DNA from 2 places in the Dermacoccus sp. UBA1591 genome. Region 2 is predicted to be linked to the other one. Evidence: predicted binding sites of a transcription regulator. Region 2 holds the regulator's gene; the other holds the start of a gene.

Region 1 (20,149 bases), on a different contig from region 2:
CCGCGCAGGACGGCGTAGGTCGGACGCTCCTCGTCGCTGAGGGATGACGGATCGGGGTAGTGCCTCGCGCAGTTGGCCTCGAAGTAGGCGAGCTGGGCGGCGTGCTCGTCGCGATGACGGCGGATGTCGGCGACGACGGCGTCTGCGTCGCCGAAGCGCATGCCGCGCACCTTGACGGCGAACTCGGAGCGCAGCGTCTCGCTCGGGGTGGGTGTGCGCGTCCACGCGAGTAGTTCCGCACGACCGGCCGGGGCGATCGTGTAGACGCGACGGTCGGGGCGACCCTCGCCCGCCTCGGTGCGGACCTCGACGAGGCCTTCGTCCGCCATCTTGGCGAGGACGCGGTAGATCTGCTGGTGCGTCGCGCTCCAGAAGAACCCGAGCGAACGGTCGAAGCGCCGCGTCAGGTCATACCCGCTCGCCTCGCGCTCGGCGAGGGACACGAGCAACGCATGCTGCAACGACATGCACTTAGTTTCATATGCGCAGATGCGCATGTCAACCGCCTCGATGTTGCCCCGCGATTCGAGGCGCGGCGCCCCGAATCCCGGGCAACATCGCGAGAGGAAGTGCTCCCTGGACGACAAAAGGCTGACGCCCGCCCGAGCATTCACTCAGGCGGGCGTCAGCCCGTGGAGGCGCGCTTTCTCAGAAGCCCATACCGCCCATGCCACCGTCCATGCCCGCCGCAGCGTCAGCGCCGGCGTTCTTCTCCGGCTTGTCAGCGATGACGGCCTCGGTCGTGAGGAACAGCGCCGCGATGGACGCAGCGTTCTCCAGCGCCGAACGCGTCACCTTCGCCGGGTCGATGATGCCCGAGGCGATCATGTCGACGTACTCACCGCTCGCAGCGTTCAGACCCTGACCGGCGGGAAGCGAGCGCACCTTCTCGACGATGACGCCCGGCTCGAGGCCCGCGTTCGTCGAGATCTGCTTGAGCGGAGCCTCGGCAGCGACGCGAACGATGTTCGCACCCGTCGCCTCGTCGCCCTCGAGAGCGGAGAAGGCCGACTCGGCGTCCTTCGTCGCCTGGATGAGCGCGACGCCACCACCGGCAACGATGCCCTCCTCGACGGCTGCCTTCGCGTTGCGCACAGCGTCCTCGATGCGGTGCTTGCGCTCCTTGAGCTCGACCTCCGTCGCGGCACCCGCCTTGATGACGGCGACGCCGCCGGCGAGCTTCGCGAGGCGCTCCTGCAGCTTCTCGCGGTCGTAGTCGGAGTCGGAGTTCTCGATCTCGGCGCGGATCTGCGCCACGCGGCCCTTGATCTGCTCGTCGTCGCCAGCACCTTCGACGATCGTCGTCTCATCCTTCGTCACGACGATCTTGCGGGCGCGGCCGAGCATGTCGAGCTCGGTCGACTCGAGCTTGAGGCCGACCTCCTCGGAGACGACCTGGCCGCCCGTGAGGATAGCGATGTCACCGAGCATCGCCTTGCGGCGGTCGCCGAAGCCGGGAGCCTTGACGGCGACGGCCTTGAACGTGCCGCGGATCTTGTTGACGACGAGCGTCGACAGGGCCTCGCCCTCGACGTCCTCGGCGATGATCGCGAGGGGCTTGCCGGACTGCATGACCTTCTCCAGGACGGGCAGCAGGTCCTTGATGTTCGAGATCTTCGAGTTGACGATGAGGATGTACGGGTCGTCGAGGACGGCCTCCATGCGCTCGGTGTCGGTGACGAAGTAGCCCGAGATGTAGCCCTTGTCGAAGCGCATGCCCTCGGTCAGCTCGAGGTCGAGGCCGAACGTGTTCGACTCCTCGACCGTGATGACGCCTTCCTTGCCGACCTTGTCCATCGCCTCGGCGATGAGCTCACCGATCTGCGGGTCAGCGGCGGAGATGGACGCGGTCGCAGCGATCTGCTCCTTCGTCTCGATCTCCTGGGCGTGCTCGAGCAGCTGCTTGCTGACGGCGTCGACGGCCGTCTGGATGCCGCGCTTCAGCGCCATCGGGTTCGCGCCGGCCGCGACGTTGCGCAGACCCTCGCGCACCATCGCCTGGGCGAGGACGGTGGCCGTCGTCGTGCCGTCACCGGCGACGTCGTCGGTCTTCTTCGCAACTTCCTTGACGAGCTCGGCGCCGATCTTCTCGTACGGGTCCTCGAGCTCGATCTCCTTGGCGATCGAGACACCGTCGTTGGTGATCGTGGGGGCGCCCCACTTCTTCTCCAGCACGACGTTGCGGCCCTTGGGGCCGAGGGTCACCTTCACGGCGTCGGCGAGCGTGTTCATGCCGCGCTCGAGGCCGCGACGGGCCTCCTCGTCGAAAGCAATGGTCTTGGCCATGGCTGTGGTTCCTCCACGTGACGTTCGGATCGACCACATCAGCGCCCGCGACGGACGGGCCCGATCACGCGCCGGTCATGTCGGCGCGCCCCGAACCCTCACTGCTGCAGTCAGGCTTTTGTCACTCTCACGATCAGAGTGCTAACCCCATGATTAGCACTCGCCCCCACCGAGTGCAAACCCTCCGCGCACGCACCCGCGTGTTGTTCGCTCATAGCGGCACCCCGACGTCTGTCGTGCGGCTGCCAAGATGGGCTGCGGCGCCACGAGAGCGGCGACATGCGGGGACGTGGCGGCGCGCTGAGCCGCGGTTCAGACGGTGCGTCGACGCCCCGCGCGGCGTCGCTGGATCCGCTTGACGAGCAACGGATCCGCGGCGAGCGCCGCCTCGGTGTCGGCGAGCTTGTTGAGCTGCTGGTAGTACTGCGTGCTCGTCAGCCCGAAGCGCTCCTTGATCGCCGCTTCCTTGGCGCCGGGCAGCTTCCACCACTCGCGTTCGAAGGCGAGCATCGCACGGTCGCGCTCGCTCAGCCCGGGCGCGTCGGCGTCACCGGGCACGTGGGCACCCGCGGGGGTCTCGATCATGGCCATCCGCTCAGGATACGAGGCCGCCCGGCCCGTTCCAACCGCGCTCGGGGCGGGTTGTCAGACCCGCGCGATAGGTTGGACACATGCCTCGTCCGTACGACGAACTCGTCCACCCGAGCTGGGTCGAACCCCTCGCGCCCGCCGCCGAGCACATCGCCGCCGCGGGGGCGTTCCTGCGTGACGAGGTGGCCGCGGGGCGCGGCTACCTGCCTGCGGGCGACGCCGTGCTGCGCGCGTTCACGCAGCCGTTCGACGAGGTGCGCGTCCTCGTCGTCGGCCAGGATCCGTACCCGACGCCCGGGCACCCGATCGGCCTGAGCTTCGCCGTCGCACCCGACGTGCGGCCCATCCCCCGCAGCCTCGCGAACATCTACACCGAACTGCACGACGACCTCGATATCACCCCACCCGAGCACGGTGACCTGTCGGCGTGGACCGATCAGGGGGTGCTGCTGCTCAACCGCGTCCTGACGGTGCAGCCCGGCAAGCCGGCGAGCCATCGCGGCAAGGGCTGGGAGCACGTCACCGCGACGGCGATCAACGCGCTCGTCGAGCGCGAGCAGCCCCTCGTCGCCATCCTGTGGGGGCGCGACGCGCGCTCACTCGCGCCGCACCTCGGCGACACGCCGACCGTCGAGTCGGCCCACCCCTCACCGTTGTCGGCCCGCGGCGGCTTCTTCGGCAGCAAGCCGTTCAGCCGCACCAACGCCCTGCTCGAAGAACTCGGCACGCACACGATCGATTGGCGCATCCCGTGACAGACACGACCCCCGACACCCGTACCGCCGAAGAGGCGCCCGCGGCCCGCAGCGGCCACGAGCGGACGTGGCGGCGCTACGTCGCCATCGGTGACTCCTTCACCGAGGGCATGAGCGACCCCGACCCGCGTCAGGACGACGCCTACCTCGGCTGGGCCGACCGGCTCGCCGTCGACCTCGCTCAGGTCGCCGACGGCGCGGGGCACGCATTTGAGTACGCGAACCTCGCGATCCGGGGCAAGCTGCTCGCCGACGTCGTCGGCCCGCAGCTCGACGCCGCGCTCGCGATGCAGCCCGACCTCGTCAGCATGGTCGGCGGCGGCAACAACATCATGCGCCCGAACGTCGACCTCGACGACGTTGCCGATCAGCTCGAGGCCGCCGTCGTCCGCCTCAAGGACGCCGGAGCCGACGTCATGCTCGCGACGATGGTCAACCCCACGGGTTCGAAGATCATGACCCGCTTGCGACCGCGCATCAGCTGGCACATCGCGAACCTGTGGGGCATCGCGCAGCGACACGACTGCTACGTGCTCGACGTGTGGGGCATGCGTGCACTGCGGGACATGCGCATGTGGGGTGCCGACCGCCTGCACCTGTCCCCCGAGGGCCACCGCCGTGTCGCGCAGCAGGCGGCGTGGACGCTGGGCCTGCCGACCGAGGGCGACTGGCTCGACCTGCTCCCGCCGCTCGAACCGAAGCCAGCCCGTCAGCGCCTGGCGGAGAACGCCGAGTGGTCGAAGGAATACTTCGGCCCGTGGATCGAACGCCGCCTGCGCGGCACGAGCTCGGGTGACGGGCGTGAGGCGAAACGCCCCCACCCGATGCCGATCGACCCGAGCGTCGCCGCCGAGCTGTTCCGACGGGCCTGACCACCCCGGCGTCCTCGCCCCGAGAACCGATCCGATCAGCCGACCGAGAGACAGAAGGCCACGAGGATGAATCGTTCCCTCACGACGGCGACCGCCGCCACCGCATCCGCCGCCGTGCTGGGTCTGTCCGGCTGCGGCGGGTCGAGCAGCACGAACTCGTCGGGCTCGAACGCCGCCGGCAGCTCCTCGGCCACGGCGAGCTCGAGCAAGACCATCACCGTCCTCGCCGCGGCCTCGCTCACCGAGAGCTTCACCAAGCTCGCCGAGGACTTCGAGAAGAACCACCCCGGCGTCGAGATCAAGATGAGCTTCGCAGGCAGCCAGGACATCGTGCGCCAACTCAAGGGTGGTGCACCGGCCGACGTCGTCGCCATGGCCGACACGACGACGCCCAAGACGATGCCGGCCGACATCACGCAGGGCAAGACCTGGACCGACTTCGCGACGAACGAACTCGAGATCGCGACGCCCAAGGGCAACCCGGGCCACGTCACCGACCTCGCGAGCCTCGCGAAGGTCAGCACCGTGCTGTGCGCCAAGACCGTGCCGTGCGGGCGCGCCGCCGACAAGGCGCTGGCGAAGGCGAACGTCCACGCGCACGTCGTCAGTTACGAGCAGAACGTCAAGTCGACGCTCGCGAAGGTCTCCTCCGGTGACGCGGACGCCGCGGTCGTGTACCGCACGGACGTCAAGGCCGCCGGTGACAAGGTGACGGGCGTCGATATCGCGTCCGGCTCGAACGTCAAGACGACGCTGCCGATCGCGACGTGGAGCAACAACGAGTACGCCAAGCAGTTCGTGCAGCTCATCACCGGCGCCGAGGGCCGCAAGGTGCTGAGCGACGCCGGGTTCGGCTCGCCGAGCTGACGTGAGCGCCCCCAGCGCCAGCAGAACGAGCCCCACCCGCCGCGCCCCCGATGCCGGCGGTGTGGTGCTCGGGGTGTTCGCAGCGGTCGCGGTCGCGTTCGTCGTCGTCCCGCTCGTTGCGCTGCTGCTGGAGGTGCGCTGGTCGCACTTCGCCGCCGACCTGCAGACCGCCGGCACACGCGAAGCTCTCCTGCTGTCGCTTCGCACCACGACGACGACGGCAGCCCTGTCCGCACTGTTCGGCACCCCTCTCGCCTGGTGGCTCTCACGCCTGCGGGGGCGTGCCGCCGCGTGGCTGCGGGCGCTCGTCACGGTCCCCCTCGTGCTGCCGCCCGTCGTCGCCGGTGTCGCCCTGCTCGACGCGTGGGGGCGCGGCGGCCTCATCGGCACGGTGCTGCAGGACAGCTTCGGCACGTCGCTGCCCTACTCGTGGGTGCGCGTCGTGCTGGCCGAGACGTTCGTCGCGATGCCGTTCTTCGTCGTCGCCGCCGAAGGCGCGTTCCGCGGCATCGACGCTCGGTGGGCGCGCACCGCCACCGTGCTCGGCGCGAGCCGCTGGTACACGCTGCGCCGCGTCCTCATCCCGATGGCGGCGCCCGGCCTGCTCGCGGGGTTGACGCTCTCCTGGGCACGCGCTCTCGGTGAGTTCGGTGCGACGATGACCTTCGCCGGCAGCTTCCCCGGCACGACCCAGACGGGCCCCCTCGCGGTGTATCAGGCGCTCGACATCAGTCAGGACGCCGCCACCGCCCTCGCGGCCCTCATGCTCGGCATCTGCCTCGTCGTGCTCGCCTTGCTGCGCGGACGCTGGAGCGGTGTGCGATGAACCCGTCTTTCTCGCCCGAACCGCCTGAGACGCCCGAACCGGAGGGGTTGAGCTTCGCCGGCACGATGCGGCGCGGCTCGTTCGAGCTCGAGGCCGCGTTCACGTGCGCTCCGGGCGAGGTGCTCGGGGTGCTCGGCCCCAACGGCAGCGGCAAGTCGACGCTCGTGGCCGGCATCAGCGGCCTCGAACATCTCACGAGCGGTGAGCTGCGCGTCGGGGAAGCCTGTTGGGACGACGGGCGCGGTCACGCCGTGCCCCCCGGCCGCCGTCAGGTGGGTCTCATGACCGCGGCGGGCGACATCTTCGGCCATCTCGACGCCCTCGAGAACGTCGCGTTCGGGCTGCGGGCGCGGGGCGTATCGCGCTCCGCCGCGCGCCGTCGTGCGCGGCAGGAGCTCGAGCAGGTGGGCATCGCCGACCTCGCGAGCCGCCGTCCGCACGAGTTGTCGTCAGGCCAGGCACAACGCGTCGCTCTGGCCCGTGCACTGGCCCTCGCCCCTCGGGTGCTGCTGCTCGACGAGCCGCTCTCGGCCATCGACCAGAGCGGCCGCGACGAGTTGCGCGCGCTGCTCGGCGAGCGCCTCGCGCGCACCGACGCCGTCACCCTGCTCGTCACCCACGACCCGCTGGAGGCACTGACGCTCGCCGACCGGCTGCTGTTCCTCGAAGCCGGGCGCGTGACGCAGCTCGCCCCGCCGCAGGAGGTCGTGCGCTATCCGCGCACGGCGTTCGCCGCCCGCGTCGTCGGCCTCAACCTGTGGCGAGGGACGAGCGACGGTCGCGCCATCACGACACCGGGTGGCGCCCGCATCATGGCCGCCGACGTGCCGCCGTCGGGCGAGCGGGCGTTCGCGGCCTTCGCGCCGACCGCGGTCTCGCTGTGGCGCGAGGTGCCCGCCGGATCGCCTCGCAACACCTGGCCGCTCGTCGTGCAGCAGATCGAGCACACCGGGACGTCGGCCCGCGTGCACCTGCGGGGTGACGCAGGCGTCGCGGCCGATCTCGTGGCCGACGTGACGCTCGAGGCCGTCACCGAACTCGGCCTGCACCGCGGCTCGCACGTCGCAGCGAGCGTCAAGGCCACCGACGTCACGCTGTACCGCTGACCCCTCAGCGCGCGAGCTCCTCCTGCCCTCCTGCACCATCGCGACGGCCTCGCCCGACCCTGTTGCGCCCAGATGCACCCGGGTGCTCTTGCACGCAGGTGCATCTGGGCGCACGGAGGCGGGGCCGCCGCGTCGTCGGAGCGACACGACGAGCCAGGCGCCGCGGGAACGAGGGTGACCCACCCCACATTTCATTCGCACCGCTCGTTAGAGTGCGTCACATGAAGATCACGCAGCACACCGTCGCTCTCATCTCCGGTGCCGGCTCGGGCCTCGGCGAGGCCACCGCCCGCCGCCTGCACGCCGACGGCGCGGCCGTCGTCATCGCCGACCTACCGAGTTCGAACGGCCAGGCCGTCGCCGACGACCTGGGCGAGCGCGCCCTGTTCGTCCCCACCGACGTGCGCGACGAGGAGCAGGTGCGCCAGGGCGTCAACGCCGCCGCCGAACTCGGTGAGCTGCGCATCGCCGTCGCCTGCGCCGGGGTCGGCACCCCGGGGCGCGTGCTCGGCAAGAACGGCGTCCACGCGCTCGAGAAGTACCGCACCGTCATCGACATCAACCTCGTCGGCACCTTCAACCTGCTGCGTCTGGCCGCCGAGGCGATGGTCGCGAACGAGCCCTCCCCCACCGACGACGGCGCACCGGACGCGCACGGTGACCGCGGCGTCATCGTCATGACGGCCAGCGCCGCCGCCTACGACGGCCAGATCGGTCAGGCGGCCTACGCCTCGAGCAAGGGCGGCATCGTCGGGCTGACGCTCCCCGCCGCGCGCGACCTCGCCGACAGCCACATCCGCGTCATGACGATCGCGCCCGGCACGATGGAGACGCCGATGCTCGCGGGGCTGCCGGAAGCGGCGCGCGAATCGCTCGGCAAGGTCGTGCCGCACCCCTCGCGCCTCGGCCGCCCGAGCGAGTACGCGGCACTCGTCGAGCACATCGTCGCGAACCCGCTGCTCAACGGTGAGGTCATTCGTCTCGACGGTGCGCTGCGTATGCCGCCGAAGTGAACCCCGGGTCCTCGTCCCAGATCTTCACCTCGGCCCCGCGCAGCAGGTTGACGTACAGAAGACCGAAACAGAAGAGTGCGATGCCACCGACGACGTCGAGGACGAAGTGGTTGCCCGTCGCCATGACGTCCCAGTACGTGACGAGCGGGTAGAGCCAGGCGGCGCGGGCCCACACGGGCCGGCGCCGCTTCCACGTGTCGTACACGACGTAGGCGACCCAGGTGGACCAGGCGCAGTGCAGGCTCGGCATCGCGGCGTACAGGTTGGCCGATTGCGACGGGTCACGCGCGAGGCGACCGCCCATGATGTTGTAGACGGCGTTGACGTCGATCATGCCGTCGACGGCGAACCGGGGCGGGGCCATCGGCAGCAACCAGAACACGAGCAGGCTGGGCAGCGTCATCGCGATGAGCAACCGTCTGAGGCGCCGGAACCCGTCCGGGTTCATCCACCAGGCCCACGCGAGCGCGATGGGCACCGTCGCGAGCACCATGCCGTAGTAGTACCCGGCGCCCTGCGCGAGGACGGGCACCTCGGCGAGCGATGAGTTGAGCCATCGTTCGATGTCGATGCGCAGCCACTGCTCCAGGTCGAACAGGCGGTGCGCATGCCGGACCGACTCGTCGTGCTCTCCGCGGATGTGCTCCTGCGCGAACGTGAAGTACTGGAAGAACATCCAGAACAGGAACAACTCGATGAGTAGCGCTGGGCGGCCACCGAGCGGGCGCACGAGCGCCCTCACGAAGCGGGGCGGCGGCTCGGTGGTGCTCAGCGAGAAGTCGTCACGCGACGGCGTCAGGTCGCGCATCGAACGCTCGGCAGGCGTGAGGGAGTCGGGCATGCCACTCCTCACCTCGTCGCGGCCGTCGAACAAAACACGTCAGTGTATCCCCGCGCACTCGGGCAGGCCGAGCCTCGGGGGCGGGCCCGCTCAGTGGCGGTCGATCAGGACGTACGACGCCGCCGCCGACAGTGCCGCCACCCCGACGACGGACGGCCACGCGCCGATCTTCTTCGCGAGCGGGTGCGAGGCGCCGAACCCGCCGACGTACACGGCGGTCAGCGCCGCCGTCTGGGCCGCGCCGCCCTTGGCGAGCCACGTGCGGCCCGCGTACCCACCGGCGAGCGCAAGCACGACACCCCCGAGCGGACGGATGCCCGTCTCACGGGCGGTGAGGTAACCGCCGAGGAGACCGAGGGCGGCGACGGGTGCGGTTTCGACGTCTGCTGCAGGCTTGAGATTCATGCCCTCATCGTAGGTCGTCGCCCGACGGGACGGGCATCGCGACCCGCCTCGTATAAGATCACAGGGCTGCCGATACCGGCAGTGTGCTGGAGTGGCGCAATCGGTAGCGCACCTGTCTTGTAAACAGGTGGTTGTGGGTTCAAGTCCCATCTCCAGCTCTCACCGCCCGCCTGCCCGGCCAGGGCACACGACGAGGGCCCCACCGCTTCGAAGCGGTGGGGCCCTCGTCGTCGATCAGGCGATCAGACGCGCGATCAGTGGTTGTTCAGGTGCGCCTGCAGGGCGCGGACGGTGCGGGCGTTGAGGTACGTCGCGCCGTCCTGGGAGATGCCGAGCTTCGACTGCAGCGCGGCGACCGTGCGGGGGCCGATGATGCCGTCGGGCGTCGTGCCGACCGTGCGCTGGAGGGCCATCTTCGTCTGCGGGCCGACGATGCCGTCACGGTACGTGCCGACCCAGGCCTGCAGCGAGCGAGCGGTCTGGCGACCGAGGATGCCGTCGACGGCGAGCTTGCCGGACGTCGCGGCGGGAGCCTTGACGGCAGAACGAGCGGTGGAACGCGACACCTGCGTGTTCGCGGCCGCAGCGGCAGGAGCCGCAGCGGTGCTGCCACCGTTGGCGCGGGTCAGGCCACCGCGCACGGAGCACACGGGCCAGGCGCCGGGGCCCTGGACGGCGAGGGTCTTCTGGGCGATCGCGATCTGCTGCTCGCGCGTGGCGAGGTCGGCGCGAGCGGCGTACTGCGTGCCACCGAAGCCGGCCCACGTCTGCTGCGTGAACTGCAGGCCGCCGTAGAAGCCGTTGCCCGTGTTGATGTGCCAGTTGCCGCCCGCTTCACAGGCGGCGACGCGGTCCCAGACCGAACCGGCCGGTGCGGCCGAGGCGGTGGTGGCGCTCGTGACGCCGGCGCCGACGGTGGCGGCACCGACGAGGGCGACGCCCGCAGCCTTGCGACCCATGGTCGAGTCGGAGGGAGCGGAGTGCTTCGGGGTGTAACCCATGGAGGTGTTTCCTTTCCTGACGACGCCGGTGAGGTGAGCTGTCGGGTTCGAGCGGTCAGGTGCTCGGCCGGTTCGGGACCGGCTTCACCCCAAGGCACTCAACGAGTGCCACGAGTGGGTCCCCCACCCTCGTCTGCGGTTCGCACGGTGCGAATGAAGCGGCGCCCGACGAGGTTTGGCGTTGGCGCTGCCCGCGAATTCTTGGTGTGTTGAGTTGTGAGCCGCTTGGGCGACACTCACGACATCGCCACAGCGAGGAGAACGTTACGCGACCTACGTCACAAAATGTGAATCACCGCGGCCCCCGCCGTCGCCGCGCGCGAGAACACCCCGCCCGTCAGCGGCGACGAGCCCTGCGGCGCTGCACGATCGGGCGGTCGAAAGGCGCCGACAGCACGTCCCCGAGAAGCGCCCCCGTGCTCAGCGCGAGGGCGATCCCGACGGCGCCGAGCATCGTCGTCACCCCGACCCCGGACTGCGCCACGCGCGTCGCTCCGAGCAGTGAACCCGACACGGACTCGTACATGCCGCGGAAGATGCGCAGGCCGGGCAGCATCGGCGAGACCGCGGGCATGACGAGCACGAGCGCGGGGGCGCCCAGGCGCAGCGCGAGCAGTCGCGCGCAGAACCCTACGGCCGTCGCGGCCATCGCGGTCGCCGTCGTCGCGCCGAGGCCGATGGAGCTGACGAGGAACGTCACGCCGCCCACGCCCAGGGCGCCCATGACAGCCGTCGGCACGAGCATCCGGACACGCGAACGCATCGTCACGGCCGAGCAGACCGCACCGAGCGCACCGCAGGCAACCTGGAGCAGAAAAGTCGTCGACGGCGAGTCGTAACGCAGCACCCCGGGCGACTGGAGCCCGAGGTCGAGGGCGTTGTCGAGACTCAGCGTCAAGGACAACCCCGCACCGACGCCGACCGTGATGCCCGCGCAGGCGAGGATCACCGTCAACACGCGTCCGGAGGCGGTGACCGGATAGCCGGTGACGGCGTCCTCGACCGCGGACGCCATCTGACGACCGGGCAGCAGCGCGACGATGCCGCCCGAGATCGCGTACGCGAAGTCGGCCATCGTCATCGAGCCGGGCAGGTGGGTGGCGACGAACTCGCCGACGAGATGACTCTGGTGCGACATGTACGCGAGCCACGCGAGCATCGTCGAGGCGAGTCCGCCGGCGGCCGCCGAGTAGAAGCTCGGCACCCCCAGGTTGCTCAGCACGCGCCCGATGCGGTCGACGATGATCGCCGACACGAACGCGACGGCGACGGCCATCCAGCTACCACCGAGGATCGTCGCGACCGACGCGGCGAGACCACCGAACGCGACCGAGACGAGCCATCGCGGGTACAGCCGCGGCATCCGCTGGATGCGCCGCAACTGCCTCGTCGCCTCGTCGAGATCCATGCCGCCCGCGACGAGGCGCTCGACGAACTGGTGCACGGCCGTCAGTCGGGAGAAGTCACGCGTCGACGAACGGGCGACGCGCAGCATCGTCAGCGGCGGATGGCCTGGATGCGGTGACGGCGTCTGCAGCAGCAGCGCCTGGTTCGTGATGTCGACCTCGAGGCGGCGCAGCCCCGCCGATGCGGCGACGGCGACGACGCTCGACTCGACGTCACGCGTGCTCGCCCCGCAGCGCAGCAACAACTCCCCCACGCGCACGGCGATGTCGAGCGCCTTGTACTGGGCCGAGTCGTCGCTGACTCCCGCGAGGACGTTCGGGTCGCGGTAGGGAGTGTTCTTCAGCGCATCGGCGATGGGCAGCGGCTCGGTGACCGGTTCGCTGCGCAGGAACCGCATCCGCGGCGCCAGGACCGGCTGCGTGTTCTCCGAGATCGGGTTGGGCCCCGTCGTGCCGTGCTCTCGTCCGTACTGACCCATTCCCTGATCCTAGGGCGCCGAACGTGACGATCCCTCGGCGCGCGCTGTGAACGCGCTGTGGTGCATCGACTCAGCGCTGCACGCTCGGCGCGTACCGCGCCAGCGGGTCGTCGATGCCGCCCGTCAACGGGAACCACGAGATGTCGCCCTGCTGCAGGAACGAGCCGACCAGCATGAACAAGCCGAGGCCGACGGCGATGCCCGCGACGATGCGCGTCGCGTTCTGCGGCACGAGGCCGCGCACGAGCGAGCGCGAACCGCGTCGGTAGCCGACCGAACCGGCGCCTCGCCACAGCGCCAGTTGCGCGGCGCCCGCGCCGAGCACGAGCGGCAGCGCCCACCACACGCGCGGCACGCAGCCGCGCACGGCCACCCAACCGATGCCGACGAGCGCCGCGACGCAGGCGAAGACGACTGTCGGCAGGATGAGGGCGAACAGCGTCGACAGCGTCGCGCGCAAGGCGTGCCACGGCGCACTCGCGACGGCGACGGCGCCGTCGCTGCGTCGTCGTCCGGCCTCGTAGCGTCGCAGGACGGTCTGGGTGATCGTGGAGTCGCTGAAGCGCGCGGCGAGGTTCCACACGACGAGCAGCACGAGCCCGACGACGGGCACGAGCGCCGTCACGCCCAACCACAGGACGAAGATCGCCTGCAGCGTTCCCGATCGATGCGGCAGGTTGATGCGCGGGTCGTGCTCGCCCGGGCGCGACTGCGGTTTCGGCGCGAACGGAACGGGCGCGGAGCCGTATGGGCTCGGGTTGGCATACCCCTGGGCGCCCTGACGCACCGGGGCCCCCTGCTGAGCGCGTTCGGCGTCCGTTGGCCCCGCACTCAGCGGCGGCGGCGACGTCACCGGCGCGACGCGCGTGGCGTCCGGGCGGCCGAGCACAGCCGTCGCGTCGGGGCGGGGTTGCTGCGATTCGGGGCGAGTCACGCGCGGCTCTGCCGCGCGTCGCACCGGGACGTACGTCGTCGGTTCGCCGCGCGCGTACCGCTCCATCTGTTCGATGACCTGCCGGGCCGACGGTCGCTCCTGCGGCACCGGGCTGAGCGCGGCGGCGAGCAGCGGCCGCAGCCGCGCGTCGACGCCGCCGAGGTTGGCCTGACCACGCGTCACGCGGTCGAGCACCGCCGGCATCGGGCCGCGCCCGAACGGCGGCTCACCCTGCGCGGCGAAGGCGAGCGTCGCGGCCCAGCCCCACCAGTCGGTCGACGTCGACACGGGCGCACCCTCGACGAGCTCGGGCGAGAGGTAGCCGGGGGTGCCCATGACGAGGCCGGTCGACGTCAGGCGCGCGTCGTCGGCGATGTGGGCGATGCCGAAGTCGATGACGACGGGGCGCCCGTCGACCATGAGCACGTTGCCCGGCTTGAGGTCGCGGTGGACGACGCCGGCGTCATGGATGGCCTGGATGGCGACGGCCAGGTCGCGCCCGAGGCGCGCCAGCGCGTCGGGCTCGAACGGCCCGCGGCGCTTGACGACCTCGTCGAGGGGGATGCCGGGCACGTACTCGGTGGCGATGTACGGGCGCTCGCCGTACGGCTCCGCGGCGATGACGGCGGCGACGCCGGGTGTGTGGACGCGTTCCAGCGTCGCGACCTCCCGCGCGAGGCGGGTGCGCGCGTCGGGGTCGTAGGCGATGTGCGGGCGCAGCACCTTGACGGCGACCTCCCGCCCGTCCGAGCTTCGGGTGTCGAGCGCGCGGTAGACGACGCCCATGCCGCCCTCGCCGATCTTGTCGAGGATGCGGAAGTGGCCGACGACGTCCCCACCGTCGGCCGGGGTGGCCGCGTGAGCGCCCGAGCCCTGCCGTGTCCGCGTGCCCTGCGGCGCCACCTGTGTCGCGTCGTCGTGACGCTCGGGCGTCGGCGACGGCGTCGGGTGGGTGCGCCGCGGCAGACGGTGTCCGGCGCGTGTCGGCTCAGGAGGCTCCGGGGACGTCATGGCTCCACGGTAGGCCGCGCACATGACAAAGTGCTGGATCGACGCGGCCCGGCACGCCCCCGCCGCCCGCGATAGGCTCGTGACGAAGACGCGAACGGCCCCGGCGCCCCGCCGAATTCGAGCGCACGCCGCACCTGTTCGTCCCGCGCACCGATGAGCGAAGGAACTTTCCGATGAGCGAGACCTACGACTTCGTCGTCGCGGCCAACCGGCTGCCCGTCGACCGCGTGACGACGCCGGACGGCGAGTCGCAGTGGCGCCGCTCCCCCGGCGGCCTCGTCACCGCGATGGACGCCGTCATGCGTGGGCGTGACGGCGCCTGGGTCGGCTGGGCGGGCGAGCCGGGTGAGGCGCCCGAACCGTTCGACGACGGCGGCATGCACCTGCACCCGGTCGCGCTGTCGGAGCAGGAGGTCGCCGACTACTACGAGGGCCACAGCAACGACACATTGTGGCCCGTCTACCACGACGTCATCATCACGCCGACGTTCCGTCGCAGCTGGCGTTCGGTGTATCGCCGCGTCAACCGTCGCTTCGCGAACGCCTGCGCCGAGGTCGCCGCGCAGGGCGCGACGGTGTGGGTGCACGACTATCAGCTGCAGCTCGTGCCGGAGATGCTGCGCGAGATGCGCCCCGACCTGCGCATCGGCTGGTTCAACCACATCCCCTTCCCCGCCGTCGAGCTGTTCGCGCAGCTGCCCGGGCGCGAGGAGATCCTCGAGGGGCTGCTCGGCGCCGACTTCCTGGGTTTCCAGCGCACCGAGGACGCGGGCAACTTCCTGCGCGCGGTGCGTCAGTACCTCGACCTCGACGTGACGGGCGACGTCGTCGACCTCGGCGAACGTCAGGTGCGCGCAGCCGCGGTGCCGATCTCGATCGACGTCGAGGGGCTGCGCGAGATCGTCGAGTCGGATTCGGTGCAGGCGCGGGCGCGTGAGATCCGCGAGCAGCTCGGCAACCCGGAGAAGATCCTGCTGGGCGTCGATCGCCTCGACTACACGAAGGGCATCCGTCACCGCCTCAAGGCGTTCGGCGAACTGCTCGCCGACGAGCGGCTCGACCCGAGCAAGCACAAACTCATCCAGGTCGCGACGCCGAGCCGCGAGCGCGTCAAGGCGTACATGGATCTGCGCGACCAGATCGAGCTGACGGTCGGGCGTATCAACGGTGACTTCTCGAGCATCGGCGCGACGGCGCTCACGTACCTGCACCGCTCGTTCGACCGCGAGGAGATGGCGGCGATGTTCGCGGCCGCCGACATCATGCTCGTCACGCCGCTGCGCGACGGCATGAATCTCGTCGCGAAGGAGTACGTGACGTGCTGCGCCGACGACGGGGCGCTCGTGTTGTCCGAGTTCACCGGCGCCGCGACGGAGCTGAGCGACGCCTACCTGTGCAACCCGCACGACATCGCGGGTCTCAAGCAGCAGATCATGAAGGCCGTCGACGCGCCGGCGCCCCAGCGTCGTCAGCGGATGGACTCGATGCGTGCCCTCGTGAGCGAGAACTCGGTGCAGCAGTGGGCGAAGAACTACCTCGCGAGCCTCGAGGCCGCCCCGAAGGCGCCGTCGACGCAGGCCGCATCGTGACCGCGACGCCGCTGCGGCCGCCGTCACGCGAGGAGCTGGGTGCTTTCGCGCGCCGCGGTGACGTGCTCGTCGCCTCCGACTTCGACGGGGTGCTCGCGCCGATCGTCCTCGACCCCGCGAGCGCCCGCCCGCAACCGGGCACGATCGAGGCACTCAGTGCGATGGCGGCGCTACCGGGCGTGAGCGTCGCACTCGCATCGGGTCGTGACCTCGCCACCCTGCGCGCGCTGACGGGGATCGACGAGTCCTCCCCCATTGTCCTCATCGGCAGCCACGGCGCAGAGATCTCGACCACCCTCGGCTCCGCCGCCTCGGGCGGCAGCGCGCTGAGCGACGTCGAGCGCGCCGCCCTCGACGGCGCCACCCACGCGCTCGAGACGATCGCCGAACGACTGCCCGCGACACGCGTCGAGTACAAGCCGGCCGGCGTCGTCCTGCACACCCGCGGCATGGACGAGGACGAGGCCGAGCGCGCGACCTGCGCGGCGCTCGCCGTCCCGCAGGATGTCCCGGGCGTCCACGCGATGCGCGGCAAGGCCGTCGTCGAACTGTCGGTGCTCGACGTGTCGAAGGGCGCGGCACTCGCGGCCCTCGCCGCCGAGCGCAACCTGCGTGCGACGTTCTACCTGGGCGACGACGTCACCGACGAGACGGTGTTCACGACGCTGCGCGCGGGAAGCGACATCGGCGTCAAGGTCGGCGACGGCGACACCGCCGCAGCGCACCGCGTCCCCGGCTGCACCGACGTCCCGCCGCTGCTCGACGCTCTGCTCGGCGCGCTGACGAAGGCGCGGCGCGACGCGCCACGAGACGACGCCGACGTCCGAGACGACGCCGACGCCGGTAAGGGCGCCGTCAGCGCACCGGAGGCGGGCCGGTAGAGGCGCGCACGACGAGGTCGGGCGCGAGCACCAGCTCACGGGCGCACGGCGCGGCCGCTGCGAGCCCACGGATCTGGTCGAGCAGCGTGTCGACGGCGCCGTCGGCGAGCGCGGGGACGTTCTGGCGCACCGTCGTCAGCGGCGGCGAGGTGTGCTCCGTCATCGCCGAGCCGTCGAAACCGACGACGGAGATCTCCCTCGGCACGTCCAAGCCCGCGTGACGCGCTCCGCGGATGACGCCGAGCGCCATGAGGTCCGAGCCGCAGATGATGCCGCTCGCGCCCCGCGCGGTGAGCTGCGTTCCCGCGAGTTCGCCGCCCTCGACGCTGAACCACGTGTGTTCGACGAGCGCCTCGAACCCGAACTCGGCCGCGGCGTCGCGGAACGCCGTCAGCTTGCGGATCGACGGGGTGTAGCGTGCCGGCCCGACGGCCAGACCGAGCCGGCGGTGCCCCAGACTCAGCAGGTGGCTGACGGCGAGGCGCACCGCGACGTGGTCGTCCGTCGACAACGACGTGACGGCGAGGTCGTCGCGGTGGCCGTTGACGAGGACGACGGGCAGGCCCTGCGCGACGAGTTCCTGATGGCGCGCGATCGACGCCGTCGTGTCGGCGTGGCGCCCCGAGACGTGGATGAGCCCGGCGATGCCGCGTTCCAGCAACATCGACAAGTACTCATCCTCCTGCACCCCACCGGCGCTCGTCGGGCACAGGACGGCGGTGTACCCCGCTGCCGCGAGCCGCGTCGTGACGGCCTGTGCGAGCGCGGGGAAGATCGGGTTGTCGAGTTCGGGCACGACGAGGCCGATGGCGCCAGCCCCCGCGCGGCGCAGACTCGCGGGGCGTTCGTAGCCGAGGACGTCGACGGCGGTGAGGACGCTGCGGCGCGTGGCCTCGGCGACGCCGGCCTTGTTGTTGAGCACGCGCGAGACGGTCGCCTGCGAGACCCCCGCAGCAGCAGCGATCTGCTGCAGGCGCGGCGGCGATTCGTCGCCGCCGCGCCTGAGCGCCGCGTCCTCGGTGGCGCTCACGCGCCCGCTCCCGTCGCGCCGCGACGGTAGGAGTTCACTTCACCGAGCCGGTGGTGAGACCACCGATGAGCTGCTTCTGGAAGGCCAGGTACAGCGCCATGATCGGGATCGAGCTGAGCAGCGCACCAGCCGAGAACTGGCCGAACAGGGCGTTGCGGTCGTTGCCGACCGTCATGCCGTAGAGGCCGACGCCGAGGGTCTGCTTGTCGACGTCGGTGAGGAAGATGCTCGCGAGCATGAACTCGCCGAACAGGCTGACGAACGACACCATGAACACCGTGACGAGGATCGGGCGCACGAGCGGCAGCGTCAGGCTGAAGAACACGCGGGCATGCGAGGCGCCGTCGACGAACGCGGCCTCGTCGAGTTCCTTCGGAACGGTGTCGAAGTAACCCTTGAGAAGCCACACGTTCGATCCCATCGCGCCGCCCAGATAGACGAGGATGAGCCCCCACGTGGTGTTGAGGCCGAACGCGGGCATCACCTCACCGATCTTCGAGAAGGTGATGTAGAGGCCGACGAACGCGAGCAGCGCCGGAAACATCTGCAGCAGCAGCAGCGCGAGCAGCATCGCCCGGCGGCCTCGGAAGCGCAGGCGCGAGAACGCGAACGCGGAGCACGCGCCGATGAAGACGCTGAACACCGAACCGACGAGCGCGATGAGCAGCGCGTTCTTGTACCAGGTGACGAACGGTCGCGCCTCGTTGCTGAACAGGTCGGAGAAGTTGTTGAGCGAGAAGCTCGTCGGCAGCAGCGTCGAAGAACTCAGCGTCCCCGCCTTGTTGAGTGCCGCCGAGAGCAGGAACAGGATCGGGAACAGCGCGAAGGCGAGCGCGCACAGCGCGAGCAGGTGGCGCCACCACACGCCGCCACCGAGGCGCGGCGCACGAGCATGCGTGCCACCGGGAGCAGCTTCGGGCACGCCGGTCACGGCTCCCGGTTCGGGCAGGCCGGCCGCAGGGGTGTTCATGGCAGACATCAGTTGACCTCCTCGAGGGCCTTGCTGCGCAGGAAGCCGGGGAAGCTCAGGAGCGCGACGATGATGAAGATGACGACGGCGACCGCGGATGCGAGACCGAAGTTCGGGTTCGTCCCGTCGATCGCGAGACGGTACGCGTAGGTGATGAGCAGGTCGGTCGAACCGATCTGGGCGCTGTCGCCGACGAACGGCCCGCCCTTGGTCAGCAGGTAGATGAGGCCGAAGTTGTTGAAGTTGAACGCGAACGACGCGATGAGCAGGGGGCCCACCGCGACGAGCAGCAGCGGCATCGTGATGGAGCGCAGCGTCCGGATCGGGCCGGCACCGTCGATGCGTGCGGCCTCCATGACGTCACCCGGGATCGACTGCAGCGCGCCTGTGCACACGACGAACATGTAGGGGAAGCCCAGCCACAGGTTGGTCAGCAGGATGGCGGCGCGCGCGGCCCACGGGTCGCCGAACCAGTCGATGTCGAGGCCGGTCAGGTTGTTGATGAGGCCGTAGTCCTGGTTGAACATCGACGCCCACACGAGCGCGGAGACGAACACGGGCACGGCGTACGGCAGGATGAGCAGGCTGCGGTAGATGGCGCGGCCCTTGATGCGCGGGTCGTTGAGCAGCAGCGCGAGCAGCATGCCGAGCACGAAGGTCGACAGCACCGACAGGATGGCGAACGCCATGTTCCACGCGAAGATGCCGAAGAACCCCTTGCGAATCGTGTCGTTCGTCACGAGGTCGGTGTAGTTCTTGAACCCGACGCCCTGCTTCCACCCGACCGGCAGCGGGCTCGCGGAGCCGGACTGCGGCACCCAGCGTGCATCCTTCTCGACATATACCGTGCCCGTGGCGGAGTCGGTGAGGGTGTTCTTCGCCTTGTCCCACTTCAGCGTCGGCGCGCCCTCGAACGCCTGCGAGACGCCACTGGCCTTGATGCCGTGGCCGTCACTCGTCGGCACCGCGAAGTTGGCGAGGTCCTTGCGCTTGTTCGCCTCGCCGAGCTTGAGGACGCGATAGCCCTCGGCCGACTTGAGGTGGCCGATGCCCATCTCCGTCTTGCCCGTGAGCGGCTGCAACCCCTTGGCGTCACCGACGAAGTGCTTGCCCTTCTCGTCGGTCAGCAGGAAGTGCAACGGCGCGGACGTCACATCCTGGCCGTCCTTGACGGCGATCGACAGCCCGTACGTCGGCGACCCCGCGACCTGCTGGACGGAGTAGGCGATGTCCTGCTTCGTCGCCTCCTCCTTGGAGACGAGGTGGCCCTGGCCGTAGTTCGTGAA
Region 2 (11,905 bases):
ATCGGGAAGCTCATGACGTCCGTCGGGCCCGGCAGATCCATCCACTGCACGTGCAGCGTCTCCATCGCTGCCTCGTCGATGATGCGGATGCTCAGCTCGACGTTGGGGTGGACGAACATCGCGTCCATCGCGTAGCGCGCGCAGTCGTGGATCTCGTCGAGCTCGACGTCGACGTCGGTCTCGTTGGCGATGTCGATCGTCATGCCGGCTGCCCCTCGCCGCCGGCGCGCGCCTCGCGGCGCTTCTTCGCCTCGGCGCGGCGACGTTCGGCTGCCGCGTCGTAGCGGCCGTAGGCGTCGACGATGTCGGAGACGAGGCGGTGACGTACGACGTCGCTCGAGTCGAGGTGGGCGAAGTGGACGTCGTCGATTCCGGTGAGCACGTCCTCGATGACCCGCAGGCCCGACGTCGTGCCACCCGGCAGGTCAACCTGCGTGACGTCACCCGTCACGACGATCTTCGAACCGAAGCCGAGGCGCGTGAGGAACATGCGCATCTGCTCGCTGCTCGTGTTCTGCGCCTCGTCGAGGATGATGAACGAGTCGTTGAGCGTGCGCCCGCGCATGTACGCGAGCGGCGCGACCTCGATCGTGCCTGCGGCCATGAGCTTCGGGATCGAGTCGGGGTCGATCATGTCGTGCAGCGCGTCGTAGAGCGGACGCAGATACGGGTCGATCTTGTCGTTGAGCGTGCCGGGCAGGAAGCCGAGGCGCTCACCGGCCTCGACGGCAGGGCGCGTCAGGATGATGCGGTTGACCTGTTTGGCCTGCAGCGCCGCGACGGCCTTCGCCATCGCCAGATACGTCTTGCCCGTACCGGCCGGGCCGATGCCGAAGACGATCGTGTTGCGGTCGATCGCGTCGACGTACTCCTTCTGCCCCAGTGTCTTCGGGCGGATCGTGCGCCCGCGGCTGGAGATGATGTTCGTCGTCAGCACGTCGGCGGGGCGCTGCGCGTTCTTGCCGCGCAGCATGCCGATAGAGCGCTCGACGGCGTCACGGTTGATCTGGTGGCCCGCATCGATCATCGTGAGCAGCTCACCGACGAGGGTCTCGACGATCGCCGCGTCCTCGCGCGGGCCGTCGATCGTCAGCTCATTGCCGCGCGCAAAGACGAACAGGCGCGGGAAGGCGCGCTCGATCGTGCGCATCAGCTGATCCTGCGGCCCGAGCAACTGCACCATCGCGACGTCGGGCGGGATGACGATGCGCGTCTGCTGCGAGGCAGCCTGGCCGTCAGGGTCGTGAGGGGTGCGCTCGGAGGGCGCGGAAGCGTCAGTCATCGTGTCTCCAGTCTAGTGGTCGCTCGGGCGCTCAGACCCAGCGCGAGCGCGCGAGCAGGGCGGCGAGCGCCGCCGGGCCGGCCGACGACGAACGCAGCACGGTGGCGCCCATCCGCACCGGCGTGGCACCGGCCGCGACGAACGCGTCGAGCTCGGCGGGCGTGATGCCGCCCTCGGGGCCGACGACGAGCATCACGTCACCGGCCGACGGCAGCTCGACCTGCGCGAGACTCGCCTCGGCGTCCTCGTGCAGGACGAGCGCGAGGCCGCCCTCCGCGACGGTGGCCGAGATCGCCTGCGCCGCAGCGTTCTTCGTCACGAGGTCACTGATGCGCGGGGGCGTCGCCCGTCGTGATTGTTTCGTGGCCGCCTCGGCCTGCGCCACCCATTTACGGCGGGCCTTCTCGGCGCGCTCACCCCTCCACTGCACGATGGAACGCTCCGCCTGCCACGGCACGACGGCGTCGACGCCGAGCTCCGTCGCCGCCTCCACCGCCTGCAGGTCGCGATCACCCTTAGCGAGCGCCTGGACGAGCGTGAACGTCACCGCCGGCGGTGTCTCGCGCGTCACCTCGCTCACGTGCGCCGTCAGCTCGCCCTTCGTGGTCTCTGCGACCACGGCGTGCGCGACGAGGCCCTCGCCGTCGGCGAGCAGGATCTGCTCACCGACACCCATCCGCTTGACGGTGACGGCGTGGCGTCCCTCGTCACCCGCGAGCACGACGGGTGCACCCGTCGCCATGTCGTCGGACAGAGCGCCGGGTGCGACGAAGTAGAGGTGCGCGGTCACGCCTCAGCCCTTCCAGGCCTGACGCAGCTTGCCGAGCAGGCCCTGGTTGACGGGCTGGAACTTCGGCGCCGGCGAGTCCTCTCCGCGCGACTCGGCGAACTGACGCAGCAGGTCGGCCTGCTCGGCCGTCAGCTTGCTCGGGGTGCGCACGTTGGCATGCACGAGCAGGTCGCCGCGGTTGTCGGTGCGCAGCCGCGTGACGCCGAGGCCCTTGAGGGTGATGACGTCGCCGGGCTGCGTGCCGGCCTTGATGTCGATGTCGCGCGAGCCGTCGAGCGTCTCGAACGGCACCGTGGCGCCGAGCGCCGCGGCCGACATCGGCAGCTCGAGCGAGCAGTGCAGATCGTCGCCCTGACGCTGGAACATCGGGTGCTTCTCGACGCGTACCTCGACGTACAGGTCACCGGCGGGGCCGCCGCCGGGGCCGACCTCGCCTTCACCGCGCAGCTGGATGCGCGTGCCGGTGTCGACGCCGGCGGGCACCTTGATCGTGATGGTGCGCGTGTCGCGCTTGCGGCCGTTGCCGTCGCACTCGAAACACGGGCTGTCGATGATGTCGCCGTACCCCTGGCACGCGGTGCACGGACGCGACGTCAACACCTGGCCGAGGAAGCTGCGCTGCACCTGCTGCGTCTGCCCCGCACCGCCGCACACGTCACACGTGTGCTTGCCCGTGCCGGGACGCGAACCGTCGCCATGACAGGTCGAGCAGACGACGGCCGTGTCGAACGTCAGCTCCTGCTCGCCGCCGAAGACGGCCGTGGCGAGTTGGATGTCGAGCGGCAGCAACGCGTCCTGGCCGTGCTGGACGCGGCTGCGCGGGCCGCCGCCTCCCCCTGCGGCACCCCCCGTGAAGAACGCGTCCATGATGTCGCTGAAGCTGAACCCGGCGCTACCGCCGGGCGCGTAGGGGTCGACGCCCTGGTCGTAGGCCGCCTTCTTCTGCGGATCGCCGAGCACGTCGTAGGCCTGCCCGACGCGCTTGAACTCCTCGGCCGCCTCCGGGGAGGGGTTGACGTCGGGGTGCAGCTTGCGGGCCTTCTTGCGGTAGGCGCGCTTGATCTCCTCGACGGAGGCCTCACGCGTGACACCGAGTTCGGCGTAGTAGTCGTTCACGAGCATCCTTGCTTTCGACGGGTGAAGATTTCGTCACTCATGTGGTCGTGGTGCGCCCGAGCCATCACTGCTCGAGAAGTTCGGAGACGTAGCGGGCGACCGCGCGCACGTTCGCCATCGTCTGCGGGTAGTCCATGCGGGTCGGGCCGAGCACGCCGAGCGTCGCGACGGCGTCGCTGCCGTAGGCCGTCGTCACGAGCGAGGTCGACTCGAGGCCTGCGAAGTCGTTCTCGGCGCCGATGCGGACGGTCACCTCGTGCGTCGGATCGTCGTCGCGTGTGCTGATGAGGCGCATGAGGACGACGTGCTCCTCCAGCGCCTCGAGAACACGGCTGACGCTGAGGCCCGCGTCGTCGCGCAGCCCGGCACGCGCGAGGTTCGCCGTCCCCGCGAGCACGACGCGCTCCTCCCGGTCCTCGGCGAACACCGCGGCGATCGTCGCGACGATCGTGTCGACGTCAGCACGCTGCCCCGGCTCGAACTCCGCGCCCAGCTCGGTCATGGCCGCGGCGGCCTCGGTGAGCAACCGCGCGCCGGAGACCTTGTTGACGCGCGCTCGCAGCGTCTGGACGAGGCGCTCGTCGTCGGCGGAGGCGACGGAGACGAGACGCTGCTCGATGCGACCTGAGTCGAGGATGACGACGAGCGACAGGCGCCCCTCGGCGACCGGCACCAGCTCGATGTGTCGCACCCGTGAGCGCCGCAGCGACGGGTACTGCATGACGGCGGCCTGGTTCGTCAGTGTGGCGAGCAGCCGGGCGGTGCGTTCGACGATGTCGTCGAGGTCGACGCTCTGACGCAAGAACGTCTCGATCGCGCGACGCTGTGTCGCGCTCAGCGGCCGCACCTGGCTGAGGCGGTCGACGAAGATTCGATAGCCGGCATCGGTGGGCACGCGACCGGCCGAGGTGTGCGGCGCGGAGATGAGACCGGCGTCCTCGAGGGCGGCCATGTCATTGCGGATCGTCGCGGCGGAGACGCCGAGCTGATGACGTTCGAGCAACGCCTTCGAACCCACCGGTTCGGACGTCGCGACATAGTCCTGCACGATGGCGCGCAGCACCTCGAGCCGCCGTTCGTCGCTCATGCGCTCACCTCCCGCGCCTCGATACCGTCCTTCGATCTGCAGTCCGTCCAAGATTGGCACTCACGCCGAGCGAGTGCCAAATCATGCGGGGTGTGTTCGCCCACAGCGTCGCGGGCGGTTCCCTCGCGCCGTCGTCCATCGTCCGTCGGTCGGCAGGCGCGCGCTCCCCGGCCCTCGGCGACGCCGCGACGGGCGCCTGGCTGCGCCCGCGGCCATCGTTCTCGGCGCGCCGCGACGGCGGTTGTCGGTGGGCGGTTCTACCCTGATCGCCATGACCGACCGTTACGGCTCCGACGTCCTCTCCGGCGATTGGCGCGCGCCTCGACGTGGGCGTTCGCGCGAGGTGCCCGCTGAGCTCGACGTCGTCGTCGAGGACGCCCAGAGCGGTTACGTCGGCGCCGTCGTGCGCGTCGAGAAGTCGGGCGGGCAGCACGTCGTCTTCCTCGAGGACCGCTTCGGCAAGGCCCGCGGATTTCCGCTCGGCGCCGGCTTCCTCGTCGACGGCGAACCCGTGACACTCGTTGCGCCCCGACCCGCCACCGCCGCGCGCCTCGCCGAGCAGCAGACGCAGGCCGGGCGGACGGCGTCCGGTTCGCTCGCCGTCCCCGGGGCGAAGGCGCGCGTCGCGCTGGGTTCGCGAATTTTCGTCGAGGGACGGCACGACGCCGAACTCGTCGAGAAGGTGTGGGGTGACGACCTGCGCATCGAGGGCGTCGTCGTCGAATACCTCGAGGGCGTCGACGATCTCGCGGCCGTCATCCGCGACTTCCGACCCGAGAAGGGACGCCGCCTCGGCATCCTCGTCGACCACCTCGTGCCCGGCACGAAGGAGGCACGAATCGTCGAGAAGGCACGCGCCCTGCCGCAGGCACGCGACCACGTGCTCATCGTCGGCCACCCCTACGTCGACGTGTGGCAGTCCGTACGACCCGAGCGGCTCGGCTGGTCGAAGTGGCCCGTCATCCCCAAGGGGCAGTCGTGGAAGCACGGCATCCTCGCCGAGCTCGGCTGGCCGCACGCGACGCAGGCGGACGTCGCGCGCGGATGGAAGCAGATCCTCGGCACCGTGCGCACGTACGCCGACCTGCAACCCGAACTGCTCGGACGCGTCGAGGAGCTCATCGACTTCGTCACCGACCCCGCGCAGCAGTGAGACGCCGGGATGGCGCGGCGTGCGCCGACATCATCCCCGGGATGGACGCCGGGGCCCGCGAATATCGATCCCGCGGGGGATGCGCTCGGGACGCAGACACGGAATCATGGTCAGTGAACGAGAGATTCACCCTTCGACACCAGGAGACGTCGTGAGCAACTCCCAGCCGTACCCCTACCCCGACGAGCGCACGCAGGGCCAGGGAGCCGGACGGCTGGCCGGCGCTCCGTACGGCGCCGAGCCGCCCGTCACCGGCCAGGGTCACCTCAGCGATGACGAGCGCGCCGCCTCGATCGTCGCGCACCTGTCGGCGCCGGCCGCCGCGATCCTGTCTGCGGGATGGGTGAGCTTCCTCGGCCCGCTCATCGTGTGGTTCATCTACAGAAACCGCTCCGCCGCGGTGCGCCGCGCAGCGGCCGGGGCGTTCAACTTCAACGTTGCGTTCTCGATTCTCTACATCGTCGGTTGGGTTCTGGTCTTAACCCTCGTCGGCATTCCCGTCGCGCTCGTGCTCTGGGCCGTCATCTTCCTCGTCGCCGCGTGGTGCCACGTCAAGGGAGCGCTGCGCTCGGCGCGTGGCGAGAGCTACGACTACCCGTTCCAGATCCGCATCCTCAACTGATGCGGCCCACGTCGCGACGCCCCGCCCCAACAGCGCACCTCGTGTGAGCGCTGGGCTCGCCCCCACCCCTGACAACGTTCCCTCGGCACCCCGTGCCGCGGCGCTTCGTGCTACCCGATTTAAGAAAAGAATCATCATCCCTGCCCTGACCCCGGCCCCCCGTTAGCGCGAGGGCGTCGCCGCCGTCGACAAGCGTTCGGCGCTCAAGAACGTCCTCGGTGCCCTCGGCCTCCTGCTGCTCGCCATGTTCGCTGGCAGTCTCGTCGCCGCCGTCGGTGATCTGTTCGGCGACAGCGAGAACGGCCTCGTGACGCCGATCGGCGTCGTGACGATGGCGCTGCAGCTCGCGATCGCGGCCTTCGTCTTCCGCCGGGCCTGGCACATCACCTCACGCGACCTCGGCTTCGTCAAGGAGGGCGCGCTGGGTTCCTGGCTCGTCGGCGCACGGGGCGGCATCGCCGCCATCACCATCGTCTGGGGCGCCAACCACCTGCTCGGGGGCGTCGACTTCTCGCCCAAGATCACCGCCTCCGGAAAACGCGAACTCGCCCAGGATGAGCGAGGCGCCCGCGCCGATGAGGATCGCCCCCAGGACGCGGAAGACCGAACTCTCGGCCGCCGTGTTCATGACCGCGCCGGCCAAGCAGCGCGAAGATGCCTTAGACGGCGGGGTGAACGTGGACGCCGTCCTGGGAGACGTTGTCCTTGAACGGACCCTTGCCGGCGCGGATGAGGCGCGTCACGAGGAAGGTGACGACGAAGGAGATGAAGACGAACAGGAGCGGCAGCGTCGTCGTCGAGTAGTCGGAGCCGTTCATCGGCGCCCCCTTCGGTCGTCGGGGTCGGCGCAGGCGGGCACGCAGGGGCCCGGGGATCGCCCCTGAGGCAGGCCAGCCCCGGGAGGCGGGCGTCTCGGTGCGCGCGGCTCAGATCGCGAGCAGCGCCCGCACGACGGTGTCGGTGAGCAGGCGACCGCGCAGCGTCAGACGAACTCGTTTGTCGCGCACCGCTGACGGGCCGTCGATCAGCCCCGAGGCGACGAGGCCGGCGACGGCGCGTCGCCCGTCCTCGTCGAGAATGTCGAGAGGAAGTCCCTCGGCGAGGCGCACCTGGAGTAGGACGCGTTCCTCATAGCGCTGGCGCTCGTCGAGCAGTTCGCGTGCCAGCGCCGGCGAGAGCCCCGCGTTGACGCGTTGGGCGTAGGCGCGCGGATGCTTGACGTTCCACCAGCGCACGCCGCCGACGTGGCTGTGCGCGCCGGGGCCGACACCCCACCACGGCTCGTCGCGCCAGTACGCGAGGTTGTGGCGGCACTGCGTCTGCGGCGAGCGCGCCCAGTTCGACACCTCGTACCAGTCGTACCCGGCATCCGCGAGCAAGGCGTCGGCGAGCTCGTACTTGTCGGCCTCGTCGTCGTCATCGGGCAGGGGCAGCTCGCCGCGACGCACCTGCGCCCCCATCTTCGTGCCCTCCTCGACGACGAGGGCGTAGGCGCTGATGTGGTCGGGCTCCAGCGCGATCGCCGCGTCGAGCGAGGTGCGCCAGTCGTCGAGACTCTCACCCGGCGCGCCGTAGATGAGATCGATGCTGACCTGCAGCCCGACGTCCTTCGCGGCGCGCACGGCGCGTTCGACGTTGGCCGGGTCGTGCGTGCGCTCGAGCGTCGCGAGCACGTGCGGGACGGCCGACTGCATGCCGATGCTGACGCGCGTGAAACCACCGTCGGCGAGGGTGCGCAGGTAGGTCTCGTCGACCGAATCGGGGTTGGCCTCCGTCGTGACCTCGCACCCCTCGGCGAGACCGAACAGCTCGCGCGCCTTCGCGAGGATGCGGACGAGGTCGTCGGCGGGCAGCATCGTCGGGGTGCCGCCGCCGATGAAGACGGTCTCGATGACGGGGACGCCGCTGGGCGCCTCGCCCAGCTCACGTGCCGCGAGATCCAGCTCGCGCAGCGCGGCGTCCGCGTATGTGCTGACACTCGCGCCCGGCTCACCGAGCTCGGTGAGCGTGTAGGTGTTGAAGTCGCAGTAACCGCAGCGCGTCACGCAGAACGGCACGTGGACGTACAGCCCGAACGCACCGCCCGCCAGCGTCGCGAGCGCAGCGGACGGGAGGGCACCGTCGTCAGGGGCGGGGATTCCGTCGGGCATCTGCGGCATCTGGTCATTGTCGCACCGCTCGGCGTCGCACCGTTGCCGTCCATCCCTGCCGCGCCCAGCTCATCGCCGCGTTCAGGCGTGACGCAGAGCGCGCTGGTGACACACCGCGAGCAGCGAGCTGATCGCGCAGACGCTCCAGGTGCCGAGCAGGAAGAGATACAGCGCCGCACCGGCCCAGGTGAAGATCGCGTGGTGCGAGCTGAGCCCCAGCATCGACGAGCCAAGCACGAGCGTGCCGACGGGGAACGTCATGCCCCACCAGCCTGGGCTGAACGGCATGCGCTTCGTGAAGCCACGCACCGTCATGGCGAGCGCCCACGCGACGAGCGGCACCCCGATCGTCAGCATGACGTAGCCGTAGACGTGCCCGGCCTGGGTCACCGTCGTCGCGATCGGGCCCTGCAGCATCGACGCCGATTGCCTCGCGATGGCCTGCGCAGCCGCCGTCGACTGACCGACGACGCCGAGCGGCAGCCACGCGGTGATCGACGCCGCGAGCGGCAGCGGCTCGACGAGCCAGTGGTGGCGGTAGGCGATCGCGAAGATGATGACCCCGAGCACGAGCGCGACGAAGAAGCAGGCCGCGCTCGCGAGCAGCACCCATACGCGCGCCTGCGGGTCGCTCAGCCAACCGACGATGCCGGCGCCGGCGGTCGCCGAGACCATCGGCGGCACGACCGCCAGACCCCACGCGGTCGTCGGTGTGCTCGGGTCGGCGACGAGCAGACGGGCCGGCACGGCGACGGCGGTGGCGAGGCCGATGACGGTGCCGATGACCCACAGGACGAGGTCGGCCCGCCAGGCTGCGTCCCTCAGGCCCGCGGAGATTGTCGGGAGCACCGCCGATGTCGCCGAACCGACGGCGAGGACGCCCATCGAGACCATGCCCCACTGCGCCATCGCGACGGGGTTCGCGATGCTCGCACGCAACGCGTCGCGGTCACGAGCGATACGGACGACGAACGCGGCGGTGAGGGCGACGAGCAACGTACAGGCGATGAGCCAGAACACCACGGCGAGCAGGTGACCGAACGGGATGACGTCGGTGCGCAGTTCGCTCAGCGTCGCCAGGATGGCGCTGCCCATGACACTGCCGTACCAAGCCGGCGACGCCGCGGGCACCGTCGTGTTCGCGAAGAACGAGCCGGTGGTGCGGTGAGGCATGACGTCGGTGGCGGTGGCTGTGCTCATGGGTTCCATGCTCCCGCCGTGTCGGCTCGCCCGGTAGCCCTATATCCGGCATGGGGGTATGCGTTTCGCATATAGGCTGGAGTGGTGACGACCTGGCCCGACCTCGCGACGCTCGAACTGCTCGTGGCACTCGCCGATGAGGGCTCGCTCAGTGCGGCCGCCCGACGCTGCGGGGTGGCGCAACCCAACGCGAGTCGCAGCATCGCCCGGCTGGAGCGCGGGCTCGGCCTGTCGCTCATCCATCGCGCGACGACCGGTGCCCGCGTCACGACCGACGGCCTGCTCGTCGTCGAATGGGCGCGCGCGACGCTCGAGGCGGCGCGCGCCCTCGAGACGGGAGTCGCGGCACTGCGCGCTCGTACGCAGGCGCCCCTCGTCGTCATGGCGAGCCAGACGGTCGCCGAACACCTGTTACCGGGATGGATCGCGGGGTGGCAGCACGCCGCGGGTGGCGCGGGCGCCGGTGGCGCTTCCCCTCACGACCCATCGCTTGGCGAGACGCGCGGCATCTCGGTAGCCGTCGGCAACACGACGGAGGTGCTCGCCGCGGCACGCGGCGGTGAGGTGGATCTGGGGTTCATCGAGGGCCCCGGCGCTCCGCCAGGGTTGAACTCCGTCGTCGTCGCGCATGACGACCTCGTCCTCGTCGTCGCGCCGCAGCATCCGTGGGCCGCGCGCTCACGTGTCCGCGCCGAGGAACTGGCGGCCACACCGCTCGTCGCGCGCGAGTCGGGCTCGGGCACGCGGGTGGCCTTGCGCCGCGCCCTCGCGCCGCTCGATGTCGCTCCCCCGGCGCTCGAGCTGGCGAGCAACGCCGCCGTGCGGGTTTCCGCCGCGGCCGGGACGGCTCCCGCCGTCCTCAGCCGGCTCGCTGTCGACGACGCGCTGCGTGCGGGCACCCTCGTGGAGGTCGGCGTCGACGGCGTCGACCTCACCCGCAACCTGAGGGCCGTCTGGGCCGGCCCACGGCGGTTGACGAACCCCGCCGCCGCGGCGCTTCTGGCCACGGCGGCGGGGTGAACGTCACTTCTTCTTCTTGGCCGAGACGTAGATCGGGATGATGCCCTCGACGGCGACCGTGCCGTCCTCGACGAGGCGCCCCGTCACCTTGACGTCGACCTGGAACGGCGGCTCCTTGTCCCAGTCCTCCGGCGTCGTCTCGGCGATGCACTCGATGTCGCCGGGCGTCTTCGCGACGTAGTCGAGCGTGATGCCCTTGGGGATCCAGCGCATGTCGTCGGGCGTCGTCGCCTCCGCGAGCAGCCCCATGGCGCACTCCATGCCGTTGGCGATGGCGATGGCGTGCACGGTGCCGATGTGGTTCTGCACACCCCACCACTTCTTGATCTTCACGACGCCGCGGTGCGGCTCCATCGTCTGGATCATCGGGGCGACCGTGCGGAAGTAGGGCGCCTTGAGCGCGAACGCGGCCGAGAACGCTGCGCGCCCCGCCTTGTCGTTCTTCGCTGTGAGCTTCTTGTACATGCCGTAGACCTGATTCATGGCCCCAAGGTTACCCGCGAGTATCGCGTTCGCGCCCGATCAGCCGCGCCGGGGACACCGAGCCCGAACGCCGTGGGGGCCGCGCGGCACCGCTCAGTTGGCTCGCTTCACCTCGAGGTCGCGCACGATGCGCTCGACCTTGAGACCCTTCGTCTCGAAGCGGGTCGTCGTGCGGCCCTCGAAGCGCGGCGCGAACCCTCCGCGCGCGCCCTCGGGATCGACGTGGGCGTCCCCGGCGTCCGCGAGGCGCCCGGTCCACGGGTTGGTGAAGCGCGGCGACGCCTCGGCGACGTCACGCATGTGCCAGGCATAGTCGGCCCAGTCGGTCGCGAGGCGCCAGGTGCCGCCGGGCACGAGGACGTCGGCGACGACGTCGGCGAAGCCGAGCTGCACGAGACGACGCTTGTGGTGCTTCGTCTTCGGCCACGGGTCGGGGAAGAACGTCCACACCTCGTCGACGCTGCCCGGCGCGAAGAGCCGATCGAGCGCTTCGGAGGCGTCGATCTCGATGAGACGCACGTTCGTCACGCCCGCGTGGACGGCCTTCGAGATCGTCTGCGCGATGCCGGGACGCCACACCTCCAGAGCGATGAAATCCGTCTCGGGGTGCTCGAGCGCTGCATGGACGATCTGATCCCCCGCGCCCGAACCGATCTCGACGACGAGCTTCGCCCGGCGTCCGAACACCTCGGCGATGTCGAGCCGGAAACCATCGACGGGCTCGGTCGTCCCCGGCTTGCGGGGAACGTCGAGGACGTACTGCTCACCGTTGTCACTCAGCGCACGATGGTGACGCTCCGGCATCCGGCCGCCGCGGCGCGTGAACGAGCGCGTGCGTGCGAGCGGGCGCGGCCCGACCTGCGGGTGCTCCCCCGCGCCCTCCGACGGCTGGCCGGACGTCGCACCCGGAACGTAACCGGGCTTGCTCACTTCTTCTTCTCCGCCGACTCGCCCTGGCTGAGCGCGGCGATGAAGGCCTCCTGCGGCACCTCGACGGAACCG

Evidence for each region. The regulator HrcA, encoded in region 2, represses chaperone genes, less so after heat shock. The targets are predictions, from matches to a motif close to TTNGCACTCGNNNNNNNCGAGTGCNAA.
Region 1: the regulator HrcA is predicted to act here: its motif matches at 2,440-2,466, upstream of groL (chaperonin GroEL).

What each region holds. Positions count from the first base shown of each region.
Region 1 is NZ_DCNR01000003.1:24,985-45,133, forward strand. It holds gene B2284_RS00410 (PadR family transcriptional regulator) at 1-467, opposite strand, end outside; gene groL (chaperonin GroEL) at 649-2,286, opposite strand; gene B2284_RS00420 (DUF3263 domain-containing protein) at 2,599-2,877, opposite strand; gene B2284_RS00425 (uracil-DNA glycosylase) at 2,958-3,632, shown strand; gene B2284_RS00430 (SGNH/GDSL hydrolase family protein) at 3,629-4,504, shown strand; gene modA (molybdate ABC transporter substrate-binding protein) at 4,571-5,371, shown strand; gene modB (molybdate ABC transporter permease subunit) at 5,373-6,197, shown strand; gene B2284_RS00445 (ABC transporter ATP-binding protein) at 6,194-7,303, shown strand; gene B2284_RS00450 (SDR family NAD(P)-dependent oxidoreductase) at 7,525-8,316, shown strand; gene B2284_RS00455 (phosphatase PAP2 family protein) at 8,276-9,157, opposite strand; gene B2284_RS00460 (hypothetical protein) at 9,248-9,562, opposite strand; tRNA gene B2284_RS00465 (tRNA-Thr) at 9,648-9,720, shown strand; gene B2284_RS00470 (transglycosylase family protein) at 9,817-10,563, opposite strand; cyclic di-AMP (ydaO/yuaA leader) riboswitch at 10,572-10,718, opposite strand; gene B2284_RS00475 (threonine/serine exporter family protein) at 10,901-12,448, opposite strand; gene B2284_RS00480 (serine/threonine-protein kinase) at 12,519-14,393, opposite strand; gene B2284_RS00485 (alpha,alpha-trehalose-phosphate synthase (UDP-forming)) at 14,567-15,982, shown strand; gene otsB (trehalose-phosphatase) at 15,979-16,863, shown strand; gene B2284_RS00495 (LacI family DNA-binding transcriptional regulator) at 16,838-17,893, opposite strand; gene B2284_RS00500 (sugar ABC transporter permease) at 17,928-18,872, opposite strand; gene B2284_RS00505 (ABC transporter permease subunit) at 18,872-20,149, opposite strand, start outside.
Region 2 is NZ_DCNR01000123.1:10,429-22,333, forward strand. It holds gene ybeY (rRNA maturation RNase YbeY) at 1-203, opposite strand, end outside; gene B2284_RS14050 (PhoH family protein) at 200-1,282, opposite strand; gene B2284_RS14055 (16S rRNA (uracil(1498)-N(3))-methyltransferase) at 1,314-2,072, opposite strand; gene dnaJ (molecular chaperone DnaJ) at 2,076-3,188, opposite strand; gene hrcA (heat-inducible transcriptional repressor HrcA) at 3,253-4,275, opposite strand; gene B2284_RS14070 (DUF3097 domain-containing protein) at 4,547-5,428, shown strand; gene B2284_RS14075 (DUF4870 domain-containing protein) at 5,580-6,050, shown strand; gene B2284_RS14080 (hypothetical protein) at 6,295-6,759, shown strand; gene B2284_RS14085 (hypothetical protein) at 6,710-6,868, opposite strand; gene hemW (radical SAM family heme chaperone HemW) at 6,977-8,209, opposite strand; gene B2284_RS14095 (TDT family transporter) at 8,282-9,400, opposite strand; gene B2284_RS14100 (LysR family transcriptional regulator) at 9,485-10,420, shown strand; gene B2284_RS14105 (hotdog fold domain-containing protein) at 10,424-10,903, opposite strand; gene trmB (tRNA (guanosine(46)-N7)-methyltransferase TrmB) at 10,997-11,833, opposite strand; partial or broken gene lepA (translation elongation factor 4) at 11,830-11,905, opposite strand, start outside.